Regions from separate parts of the Enterococcus gallinarum genome, predicted to be linked through region 2. Evidence: predicted binding sites of a transcription regulator. Region 2 holds the regulator's gene; the other holds the start of a gene.
The links. The regulator HrcA, encoded in region 2, represses chaperone genes, less so after heat shock. The targets are predictions, from matches to a motif close to TTAGCACTCNNNNNNNNNGAGTGCTAA.
Positions count from the first base shown of each region.

Region 1 (5,856 bases), 960 kb from region 2:
GGGCATTAGTCATGGCAGACATATTGACGGATAATACGAAGCGCGTCTATTTAGGGCATTTGAGCAAAGAAAACAATCTAAAAGAATTGGCCCATCTAACCATGGTCAATACGATGAAAGAACACGACTTAGGTGTCGGTGAAGCCTTTGAGGTTTATGACACTGATCCAGATAAAGCGACCGAATTATTCAGTATTTGAGGATGATTGGCTAGCAAGTTTTTGTAGAAAAGCAATAGCGATTGAATGCAGACAGTTTTTACAAAGCTAGAAATTTATCTTATAAAAAAACGATGTTGAAATTTTTCAACATCGTTTTTTTGTTTTTAGTGCTTAGGGCACATTGATATAGCCGGCATGAACCAATAGTTGAATGATAATAACTAGTGTATTCATTCCCACGTGGGTAATCATGGATGTCCAGATACGCCCTGTCAACGCATAGAGTCCAGAGAAAAAGAGACCCAATAGAATATACACCAATAGATGATTGTCGCTGTGGGCAAAGGCAAAGGCAACAGCGCTGACAATGACACCAACCCAGATATTTGAATATTTCGCAATGATTCCCACAAGGGCACGGCGAAATACAAATTCTTCCATGATAGGCCCGCCGACCATAGCGGCAAGGGCAAAAATCGGATTTTGCAGAATGATAGAGATAATATTTTCTGTATTTTCCGATGCCGCTACTTCGCCAAATAGCGACTCGATAAAGACAGCGAAGTTTTGCAAAAGAATGGCAGCAATGATTCCTGTTAGACCATAAATAATAATAGCCGATACTTTTGGCTCCTTACGTTCAAACGATAAGGGTTCATTTTGTTTGAAATAAAGAAAAATCATCAAGATTGCGCCGACGATATACGAAACAGTCGTTGCAGGGATCGTGGCACCACTAGATATAAAAGCGACAGGAATAAAAAATGCGACCCCATAAATCAAAATCGTCGATAGTGCGTATTTTTTTAGAGACATAAGTGAAATCATCACACTCCTTTTTTTCTATTATAGACTACTGACTCATTAGAAACAAAATTTTTCCCTAGGTTTTTGCAGTATGGATCGATAAAAAGAAAAAGCCAAAATAAATTTAATCAAAAGGCTTGCAAAAAAAACAGAAAATGAGTAATATTAATTTTGTGAGTTAGCACTCTATGTGTGAGAGTGCTAATAGAAAATCTATCAAATACAATTGGAGGGATTTATCGTGTTAAGACCATTAGGTGATCGCGTGATTATCGAAGTCGCAAAAGAAGAAGAAAAAACTGTGGGAGGGATCGTGCTTGCTTCAGCAGCCAAAGAAAAACCTCAAACAGGAACCGTCATTGCAGTCGGTGAAGGACGCACGCTAGAAAACGGTGAAAAAGCTCCTGTTGCTGTCAACGTGGGCGAACAAGTTATGTTCGAAAAATACGCTGGCACAGAAGTGAAATTTGAAGGTAACGAATATTTGATCGTTGCTGCAAAAGACATTATTGCAGTAGTTGAATAAAAAATAATTTAGTTGAGGTGAATGAATCATGGCAAAAGAAATCAAATTTGCAGAAGATGCACGTGCAGCAATGTTGCGCGGGGTAGATAAATTAGCAGATACAGTAAAAGTAACCTTAGGCCCTAAAGGTCGTAACGTCGTTTTAGAAAAATCTTATGGTTCACCATTGATCACAAATGATGGCGTAACGATCGCAAAAGAAATCGAATTAGAAGATCATTTTGAAAATATGGGTGCAAAACTTGTTTCTGAAGTTGCATCTAAAACAAATGACATCGCTGGTGACGGAACGACGACAGCGACATTGCTAACACAAGCGATCGTTCGTGAAGGACTAAAAAACGTGACAGCTGGTGCGAATCCATTAGGCATTCGCCGTGGAATCGAAATGGCAACTAAAGTTGCGGTTGAAGAATTACACAACATTTCTTCCATCGTTGACTCAAAAGAAGCTATTGCACAAGTTGGTGCTGTGTCTTCTGGTAGCGAACAAGTCGGAAAATACATTGCAGACGCGATGGAAAAAGTCGGCAATGACGGTGTGATCACCATTGAAGAATCAAAAGGGATCGAAACAGAATTAGATGTAGTTGAAGGAATGCAGTTCGATCGCGGCTACCTTTCACAATACATGGTCACTGACAATGATAAAATGGAAGCTGCTTTGGAAAATCCATACATCTTGATCACAGACAAAAAAATCTCTAACATTCAAGATATCTTGCCATTGTTAGAACAAATCTTACAACAATCAAAACCATTGTTGATCATCGCTGACGATGTAGACGGCGAAGCATTACCAACATTGGTCTTGAACAAAATCCGCGGAACATTCAATGTCGTAGCAGTTAAAGCTCCAGGCTTTGGTGACCGTCGTAAAGCAATGCTAGAAGACATTGCGATCTTGACTGGCGGTACAGTCATTACTGAAGACTTAGGGTTAGAATTGAAAGATGCGACGATCGACAACTTAGGACAAGCAAGTAAAGTTGTTGTGGACAAAGATAATACAACTATTGTTGAAGGTGCTGGCGACAAATCAGCGATCGATGCTCGTGTGCAATTGATCAAAAATCAAATTGCTGACACAACGTCTGATTTTGACCGCGAAAAATTACAAGAACGCCTAGCGAAATTAGCAGGCGGTGTTGCAGTCATCAAAGTGGGTGCACCAACTGAAACAGAATTAAAAGAATTGAAATTACGTATCGAAGACGCATTGAACGCTACGCGTGCAGCGGTTGAAGAAGGTATGGTGTCTGGTGGGGGAACTGCTCTTGTCAATGTCATCAACAAAGTAGCAGCCATCGAAGCAGACGGCGATGCAGCAACCGGTGTGAAAATCGTCTTGCGTGCGTTAGAAGAACCAGTACGTCAAATCGCTGAAAATGCTGGATATGAAGGATCAGTGATCATCGATAAATTGAAACACGCAGATCTTGGCGTTGGTTTCAATGCCGCAACTGGCGAATGGGTAAACATGCTTGAAGCAGGAATCGTTGACCCAACAAAAGTAACACGTTCTGCGTTACAAAATGCCGCTTCTGTAGCCGCATTACTGTTAACAACTGAAGCAGTCGTTGCTGACAAACCAGAACCTGCTGCACCAGCAGCTCCAGCAATGGATCCATCCATGGGCATGGGCGGCATGATGTAATTATACTAAAAGAACCCCTTAGCGAAGGGGTTCTTTTCTTTATGCTTCTATTTCTATGATAGAAAGGAGCAAATACCAATGATCCATTGCTCGTTCATTGGTATTTTGAAATTCCTTATTATTTTGGCATTCACCGCTAACATAGCTCAAAAGAGATACTCCATATTTTTACACCAAATAGGAATTAACTTCATGTTGAATGATTCAGTGAAGAAGTTTATGATCAATCTATCAAATCTATTTCATTTTCATTCTCTTTTTGAGGCACCCACTCTTCCTAGAAGAGTGGGTATTTTTGCTTAAAAAGTAGTCCTTTTACTCAAAATGAACGTGCGCCTTACTAGCTTGATTTTTATTCTAACTAGCAAGGAGCAGTTTCATGTAGCACTTTTTTATCAAGACAGCGGATAGCGCTGCATAATTTCTGTTTGGCCTAAAATGTAATCTACTGACACATCATAAAAGGCAGCAAGATGCAAAATCGTCATAACGTCTGGTAGACGATCACCAGCTTCGTAATCCAAATAGTCTTCCAATGATACATCGATTTGCTGCGATACCTCTTTTTGCGTCAATGCTTGCCCTTCTCGCAAAAATTTGAATCGGCAACGCAATGTATCCAATAAAAAAGCTTCTTCTAATGTCAATTTGCGTTCCTCCTCGAATGGAAAAATGATTGATGACTTCTTTCTCCATTTCTATTGTAACAACATTCTAGAAATAAGCGAAATGATTCACAACCTCAGAAATAAACAAGGAGAAAAAAAGAAAACAAAGTGCTTGCTCTGGTACGCGTTTCATAGATTATTCTATTCATGAAAGGGGCGTATGAAGATGCACACTTATATGGAAGTAAAGGGAAACAATGGAATACAACGCTGCTATGTTGCACTTGAATTTGATGGGATGAACTTGATTCTCACAAAGCCCAAGGGATTTTTTAGAGAAAAGGTCGCACAAATACCGCTTGCAGAAATTGGACACCTGGTACAGGATGAATATTTTGGTGCGCAACGAATCAGTTTCATTCATCAGAATGATTATTACCAATTTTATGAATGTGGGGCAAGTGTGATAGACTATATGAAAGAACAATTATTTGTCTAAGGAGAAGCGCATGGCGAACATTCGGGATATTGCTAAGTTGACCGGTTATTCGGTCTCAACGATTTCACGAGTCATCAATAATAATCCTTATGTGGATGAGCAGAAGCGTCAGGAGATTTTGCGGGTAATGGAACAAGTCAACTATATCCCGAATCATACTGCACGTGTGCTAAGCTCGGGAAAAACGAAGAACATCGGAGTGATTCTCCCATTTGTCAATCATCCGTATTTTGATATCCTTCTAAGCGGGATTACTGCAAGTGCTTTTTCCCGTGGGTATAAGGTGACTTTGTTGCCTACCCGCTATGAACCAGAAATGGAAGAAAAGTACCTGCAGGAATTTGCGGCAAAAGGGTTTGATGCTCTGATTATCACATCGAGAGCAAATCCGCTCGAAAAACTATTGCCCTATCGTGCTTATGGCCGCATCGTTTTTTGTGAAAAGATCGACTCTGTCCAAGATGGATGCACCTATATCGATCGTGAGCAATCCATTCGGGAAGTGTTTGCTTATTTGAAAGAAAATGGTATCGAGCGTATTGGAATTACACTTGGAAGAAGTCGTAAGCTGAGCAGCAATTCGAAGATCACAGTTCGTTTGTGTCAGGAATATTTCCCAGCTTTTACCGAAGAATTGATTTTTTGGGATTGTTTGACGGAAGAAGATGGGCGAGAGGCAGCCGCTTTCTTTGCTGATAAAAATGTCCAAGCGATTTTTACCAATGGGGATCAGGTAGCTGCTGGTATCAAATTGGCTTCTTCCTCCGAACGACTACTTATTGGCAGAGACAATTTATTTATTAGTGAAGTTCTTCAATTGTCAACCATCGACTATCATTTGCATGAATGTGGAGAAATGGCGTTGAAGTTAGCAATCCAGGAAGAACAAGGGTCCATCCGGATTCCTTATACGTTTATCAAACGAAGAGGACTTGAGCACACATAATGCGGCTCAAGTCCTTTTTATTGGTCATTAATCTGCGTAATGAGCGATGACTGCCTGTAAACAGCTGGCTGCGCCTTGGCCTGCTTTTTGATCGTAATAGTCAGTAAAACGTGCATCATGAATGTACATTTCACCTAAACTGCGATGATAATCGGCAGAATAAAATGGCGCTGCAAGCTGCAGCCATTTTTTGTGCAACTGGAAGGCTGTTTTTGCCAAAGAAGAAGTCACGTCAAATGGCTCTTGTACCACTTGTTTCAATGTTTGAATTAGTTCGTTTTCGGTTTGTTCCAATTCTTGGTAGGTTTCAAATGACATGTTCTGCCATTTTTGATTGCTTTGTTCAACGACTTCTTCCCCATAAGCGGCACGGATCTCTTCGCCATAGGTTTCTTCATTGGCTGCGAGTTTTTGTTGTTTAAAATAAGTGAATTTTTCTTTATCTGACATAGTCTGTTCTCCTTCATAATAATTGATTGTTTGGGCTAATGTTGTCAATAAGCGATCAAGCGCTGCTCGTTCCTGAGACAATCGGTTGTAATGAGCAACCAACAGTGTTTGAACATCTTGTTCAGGATCATCTAGCAAATGACGGATTTCTTCTAGTGGGAGGCCAAAGGATTTAAAGTACAAAATCTGTTGCAGACGATCC
Region 1 covers NZ_CP050816.1:3,346,852-3,352,707, reverse strand. Annotated here, with positions in the region: gene HED61_RS16210 (MBL fold metallo-hydrolase) at 1-200, shown strand, start outside; gene HED61_RS16205 (CPBP family intramembrane glutamic endopeptidase) at 333-977, opposite strand; gene groES (co-chaperone GroES) at 1,210-1,494, shown strand; gene groL (chaperonin GroEL) at 1,523-3,151, shown strand; gene HED61_RS16190 (helix-turn-helix domain-containing protein) at 3,547-3,798, opposite strand; gene HED61_RS16185 (hypothetical protein) at 3,986-4,258, shown strand; gene HED61_RS16180 (LacI family DNA-binding transcriptional regulator) at 4,269-5,204, shown strand; gene HED61_RS16175 (MerR family transcriptional regulator) at 5,232-5,856, opposite strand, start outside.
Region 1: groES (co-chaperone GroES) is a predicted target of HrcA. The motif match lies at 1,147-1,173, and genes of this name have one in related genera.

Region 2 (5,856 bases):
GTTTTCTTCAGGCTCCGCTTATTATTTTTTCTTACCACCAAAAGCATCTTTCATTTTATCAAAAAATCCTTCGGGTTGTTGCTCGTTGGTTACATGGCCGCTTGCTTTTGCATAAGCCCGTAACGCTTCTTTTTGTTCTTCATTCAAATTCTTTGGTGTGATCAACTTAACTTTGACTTGTTGGTCACCATTGCCATTGCCACGTAATTTTGGTGCACCTTTGCCTCTTAGACGGAAATTCGTGCCCGTCTGGGTACCAGCAGGAATCTTCAATTTGACATTTCCGTGAACAGTCGGAACATTGACCTCGTCACCTAAAGCTGCTTGAACAAAGTTCAATGGTAATTCGTAATAAATTTCGGATCCATCACGATCGAAGATATCACTTTCCTCAACACGGAAAACGACATACAGGTCTCCATAAGGTCCGCCATTGCTGCCAGCTTCTCCTTGACCGGATAGGCGCATTTGTTGGCCATCTTCCACGCCAGCGGGTACATTGACTTTGACGCTATGTTTTTTCTTTTCGTGTCCTGTGCCATGACAAGTCGTACAAGGTTCTTTGATTTCTTTCCCTGTACCGTGACATACATCACAGGTTTGACGACTCATGACACGACCAAGAGGTGTTTGACGTTCCACATTGATCGTACCTGAGCCATGACATTTATGACAGGTCTCAGGTTGTGTTCCTGGTTTTGCGCCATTACCGCCACAAGTATGACAGGTTTCTTCGCGGTTATACTGAATATTTTTTTCCACACCAAAAATCGCTTCTTCGAAAGAAAGATCGACAGCATATTGCAAATCAGCTCCTTGTCGCGGAGCATTTGGATTTGCCGTTCTGCCACCGCCGCCAAAGAATGATTCAAAGATGTCTTCAAATCCACCAAAGCCACCACCGGAGAATCCCCCGCCGTTAAAGCCGCCAAAGCCGCCGCCATAACCACCACCGTAGTTCGGATCAGTTCCCGCGTGACCATATTGATCGTAAGCAGCTCGTTTTTGAGGATCGCTCAGTATTTCATATGCTTCAGAAATTTCTTTGAATTTTGCTTCTGCATCAGGTTCTTTATTGATGTCTGGATGATACTTTTTGGAAAGCTTCCGATATGCTTTTTTTATTTCGTCATCCGAAGCCCCTTTTTGTAGACCTAAGACCTCATAATAATCTCTTTTGTCTGCCATTGGCTTCCCTCCACTATTTTCTTGCGTCCCTCGTATTTTAGCATATAATTTGCTTCAGAAAAATACGTTTCAGAAATTCATAAGAAAAAGCCAAAGTGGTGACTTTGGCTTTTTCACAAACAGCGATTATTTATCGTCGCCGTCTACTTCTTCAAAATCGGCGTCTACCACATCGTCTGCGCCGCCTTGTGCAGCTTCTGGATTTTCTTGTGCTTGTTGTTGTGCAGCTTGCTCATACAACTTCACTGTCAAGTTTTGTACGATTTCATTCAATGCATCGCGTTTTGTTTTCATTTCTTCGATATTGTTTGCATCGACAGCAGCTTTCAACTCATCACGAGCTTCTTCCGCTTTCTTCACTTCATCGGCATCTACCTTGCCTTCAAGCTCTTTCAATGTTTTGTCAACAGTGAATAGTAATGCGTCGACATCATTACGCAAATCAACTTCTTCTTTACGTTGTTTGTCTGCTTCCGCATTTGCTTCCGCATCTTTAACCATCCGTTCAATTTCTTCATCGGTTAGACCTGAAGAAGATTTGATCGTGATTTTTTGTTCTTTTTGAGTTCCTAAATCTTTTGCAGATACATTTACGATACCATTTTTATCAATATCAAATGTTACTTCGATTTGTGGAATTCCTCGAGGTGCTGGTGGAATTTCCGTTAATTGGAATCTTCCTAATGTCTTGTTGTCAGCAGCCATTGGACGTTCGCCTTGTAGGACATGGATGTCTACAGCAGGTTGATTGTCTGCAGCTGTTGAGAAGACTTGTGATTTGCTTGTTGGGATCGTCGTATTGCGATCGATCAACTTCGTAAAGACGCCGCCCATTGTTTCGATACCCAATGATAATGGTGTGACATCAAGTAAAACGACATCTTTCACATCACCAGTGATCACGCCACCTTGAATCGCAGCACCCATTGCTACTACTTCATCTGGGTTCACTGATTTGTTTGGTTCTTTATTGGTTTCTTTGCGAACTGCTTCGACGACTGCAGGAATCCGAGTTGATCCACCGACTAAGATCACTTCATCGATTTCAGATTGTGAAAGACCAGCATCTTTTAGCGCTTGACGTACAGGAACTTTTGTCCGTTCGACTAAATCAGCGGTTAATTCATCAAATTTTGCCCGTGTCAATGTCATTTCTAAGTGCAATGGACCAGCATCGCCAGCTGTAATAAATGGCAAGCTGATTTGTGTACTTGTCACACCTGAAAGGTCTTTTTTCGCTTTTTCAGCAGCATCTTTCAGACGTTGCAATGCCATTTTGTCTTTACCTAAATCAATGCCATTTTCTTTTTTGAATTCTGCAACCATGTGATCGATAATCTTGTTATCAAAGTCATCTCCACCTAGATTGTTGTCCCCAGCAGTAGACAACACATCGAATACGCCATCCCCTAATTCAAGGATCGATACGTCAAATGTACCCCCACCAAGGTCGAAGACTAAGATTTTTTCGTCTTTGTCTGTTTTGTCTAATCCATAAGCTAAAGCTGCTGCTGTTGGTTCGTTGACGATTCGTTCTACTTCTAATCCGGCAATTTTACCAGCATCTTTTGTTGCTTGACGTTGTGCATCATTGAAGTAAGCAGGAACAGTGATAACTGCTTTGTCTACTTTTTCTCCTAGATAATCTTCAGCAAATCCTTTGATATATTGTAGGACCATTGCAGAGATTTCTTGAGGAGTGTATGATTTCCCTTCAACTTCTACTTTATAGCCAGCTTCACCCATATGACGTTTGATTGATGAAATCGTGTTAGGGTTCGTAACTGCTTGACGTTTAGCAACTTCCCCTACTTGGATCTCGCCGTTTTTAAATGAAACAACAGATGGTGTTGTACGATTTCCTTCTGGATTGGTGATGATTTTTGCTTCGCCGCCTTCTAGGACAGCAACAGCTGAATTAGTTGTACCTAAGTCAATACCGATAATTTTACTCATAAGTAATACGCTCCTTTTCATTCATCGTTCTTTTATTTATTGTGCTACGATAACCATACTTGCACGCAAGACACGATCATGCAGCTTATAGCCCTTTTGCAATACTGTGACGATCGTATCCGCAGGCACATCTTCTGTCGCAGGTACGGTCTGTACCGCTTGATGAAGATTGGGATCGAAAGTTTCTCCTTCAGCAGGAATTTCTTCGATTCCTTCTTCTTTCAACGCTTGACGCAAACTTTCCAACACCATTTCGACACCTTTTTTCAAGTTAGCCGCTTGGTCTTCTTCCACATTTGCTGCCATAGCGCGTTCCAAATTATCGATCGCTGGCAATAATTTTTTGCCCAAATCTTGCGAACGGTATTTTTGCAACAATTCACGTTCATTACGGTTTCTTGCTGTAATATTAGCGATTTCGGCCCGTGCGCGCAGAAATTGGTCTTCTAGTTCATTGTTTTTTTCTTTTAAACTGTCGATCTCGCTTTTTTCTACTTCTGCTTCTGATAGACCAGCTGCATCGATTTCTTCTTCTGACGGTTCTGTCAGAGGCTCTTCAGTTGTCTCAAGATCTTTTTCTACCTGTTCTTCTTTTTCTGACACTTGCTACCATCCCTTCTATAATTCACTTATTTGATCATTCACTGTTTGCATCTAGTGTGCGATAGTAATCAGCCAATGTCATTGCTAATTCTCGACGAAAGGCATCCATCAGTCCAAACATTCGCGAATAAGGCATACTAGAAGGACCTAATAAAGCAATCGTCCCTTGGCCATGACCTTCAATGTCATAGCTTGCTTGAATCAAACTCATATTTTGGAGTAATTCATTCCCTAGTTCCTGACCAATGCGGATCTGAATCGTGGAGTCTCTCGGTGCCAATAATTGTGTGAGTTCTTCTGCATTTTTCATGAAAGAGTACATCGACTTAAACTGACGAACATCTTGACTTGGTTCAAAATCTAATAGATTCATCCGTCCGCCGACGTAAATTTTCTCTTCAAAGAGATGACTCAACATATCATCGAATAAATCAATGATTCCTTCTGTTGTTTGAAAATACTTGTGCAAAATCATCGGAATCTCTGTTCGCAATCGATGATAGACCGTCATGAGCGGTTCACCCACTAATTTTTCATTGATAATCCGAACCATCTTTTCTAAGTCGCTGCTATCCATCGATGAAGGTAATGAAAAAATCTGATTTTCAACATTGCCTTTATCCGTAACAATGATAGCAATAATTTGTCGGGCATTCAAAGGTACGATCCGAAAGCCAGTTAATTTCCGTTCTTTGACATCCGGTCCTAACGATAATGCGGTATAGCTCGTAAGGTTGGATAGGATCGTAGCAGATTGCTGAATGATTTCATTGATTTCATGAAATTCTTTCCCCAAGGAATGGCGAATTGCTTTGATCTCATTTTGATTGACTTTTGATGGTCTTAATAAGTGATCAACGTAATAGCGGTAGCCGGCCATTGAAGGAACACGTCCAGAAGAGGAATGTGTCTTCAATAAGAGACCCGCTTCTTCTAAGGCCTTCATCTCATTGCGGATGGTAGCCGAACTTGCTTCAACCCCATCCTCCATCAATCGTTTGGAGCCCGTAGGCTGACCAGTATCCGTATAATTTTGGATGATGAGGTGTAAAATAGTTTGTTGTCGTTGTGTCAACATCTTATCCACTCCTCCGTTAGCACTCTTTCACATTAAGTGCTAACACGATTATTAATATACCATATTTCCTACGAATGTCAAGAATTTGACACAGATTTTTAGCACTCTTATAGAGAGAGTGCTAATCCACTTCATTGTCAATTAACTCCAAAAAAAGAAGATCGAAAACAGCTCGATCTTCTTGGTTATTCTTAACTTAATAAAAATTTTTCAAATACATCATTGCCGATAAACATCCCAGACTTTGTTAAATAAACGCGGTCTCCTTCTGAGACTAACCAGCCATTTTTAGAAAGTTCTTCAACGACATTGCCATAGATCGAATCAAAAGAACAGGCAAATTTATTTGAAAAGGCTGTTTTCGATACACCTTGTTTCTTCCGTAATCCAAGAAACATTTCTTCTTCCATTTGATTGCTGGTCGTTAACGATTCTGTTTCATGGATCGGCAGTTGATCTTCCCTCAATGGACGCAGATAGTGCTGGATCGGTCCAAAGTTTTTGTATCTCGTCTGTCCGATATAACCACTCGCTCCTGCGCCAAATCCGTAATAATGTTCATTATTCCAATAAACAAGATTGTGCTTAGACTCATATCCTGGCCGGGCAAAATTACTGATCTCATATTGCGATAAGCCAGCTTTAGCCATTGCAGTGATGGCTTCTTCAAACATTTGTGTCTCAGATTCCTGAGAAGGCAACTCCATTTTCCCTTGCCTAACCCAATTCATGAACATCGTTTTGTTCTCTAAAATCAGTGAATACATAGCATAGTGAGGCAAACCCAAATCAATCGCTCGTGTTAGCGTATCTCGAAAACTTTCCATCGTTTGTCCAGGTAAAGCATAAATCAGATCGATCGTAATATTTTGAAAATCATGTTTATCTAACAACCGAATCGTTTGATAGACATCCTCTGCCGTGTGCTTGCGGCCGATTTTCTTTAACAAGCGGTTATCAAAAGTCTGCACCCCCATCGACAACCGATCAATGCCCAGATTTTTCAAAACTAGCAATTTATCTTCCGTTAA
Region 2 covers NZ_CP050816.1:2,387,353-2,393,208, forward strand. Annotated here, with positions in the region: gene dnaJ (molecular chaperone DnaJ) at 22-1,188, opposite strand; gene dnaK (molecular chaperone DnaK) at 1,315-3,144, opposite strand; gene grpE (nucleotide exchange factor GrpE) at 3,181-3,747, opposite strand; gene hrcA (heat-inducible transcriptional repressor HrcA) at 3,782-4,825, opposite strand; gene hemW (radical SAM family heme chaperone HemW) at 5,017-5,856, opposite strand, start outside.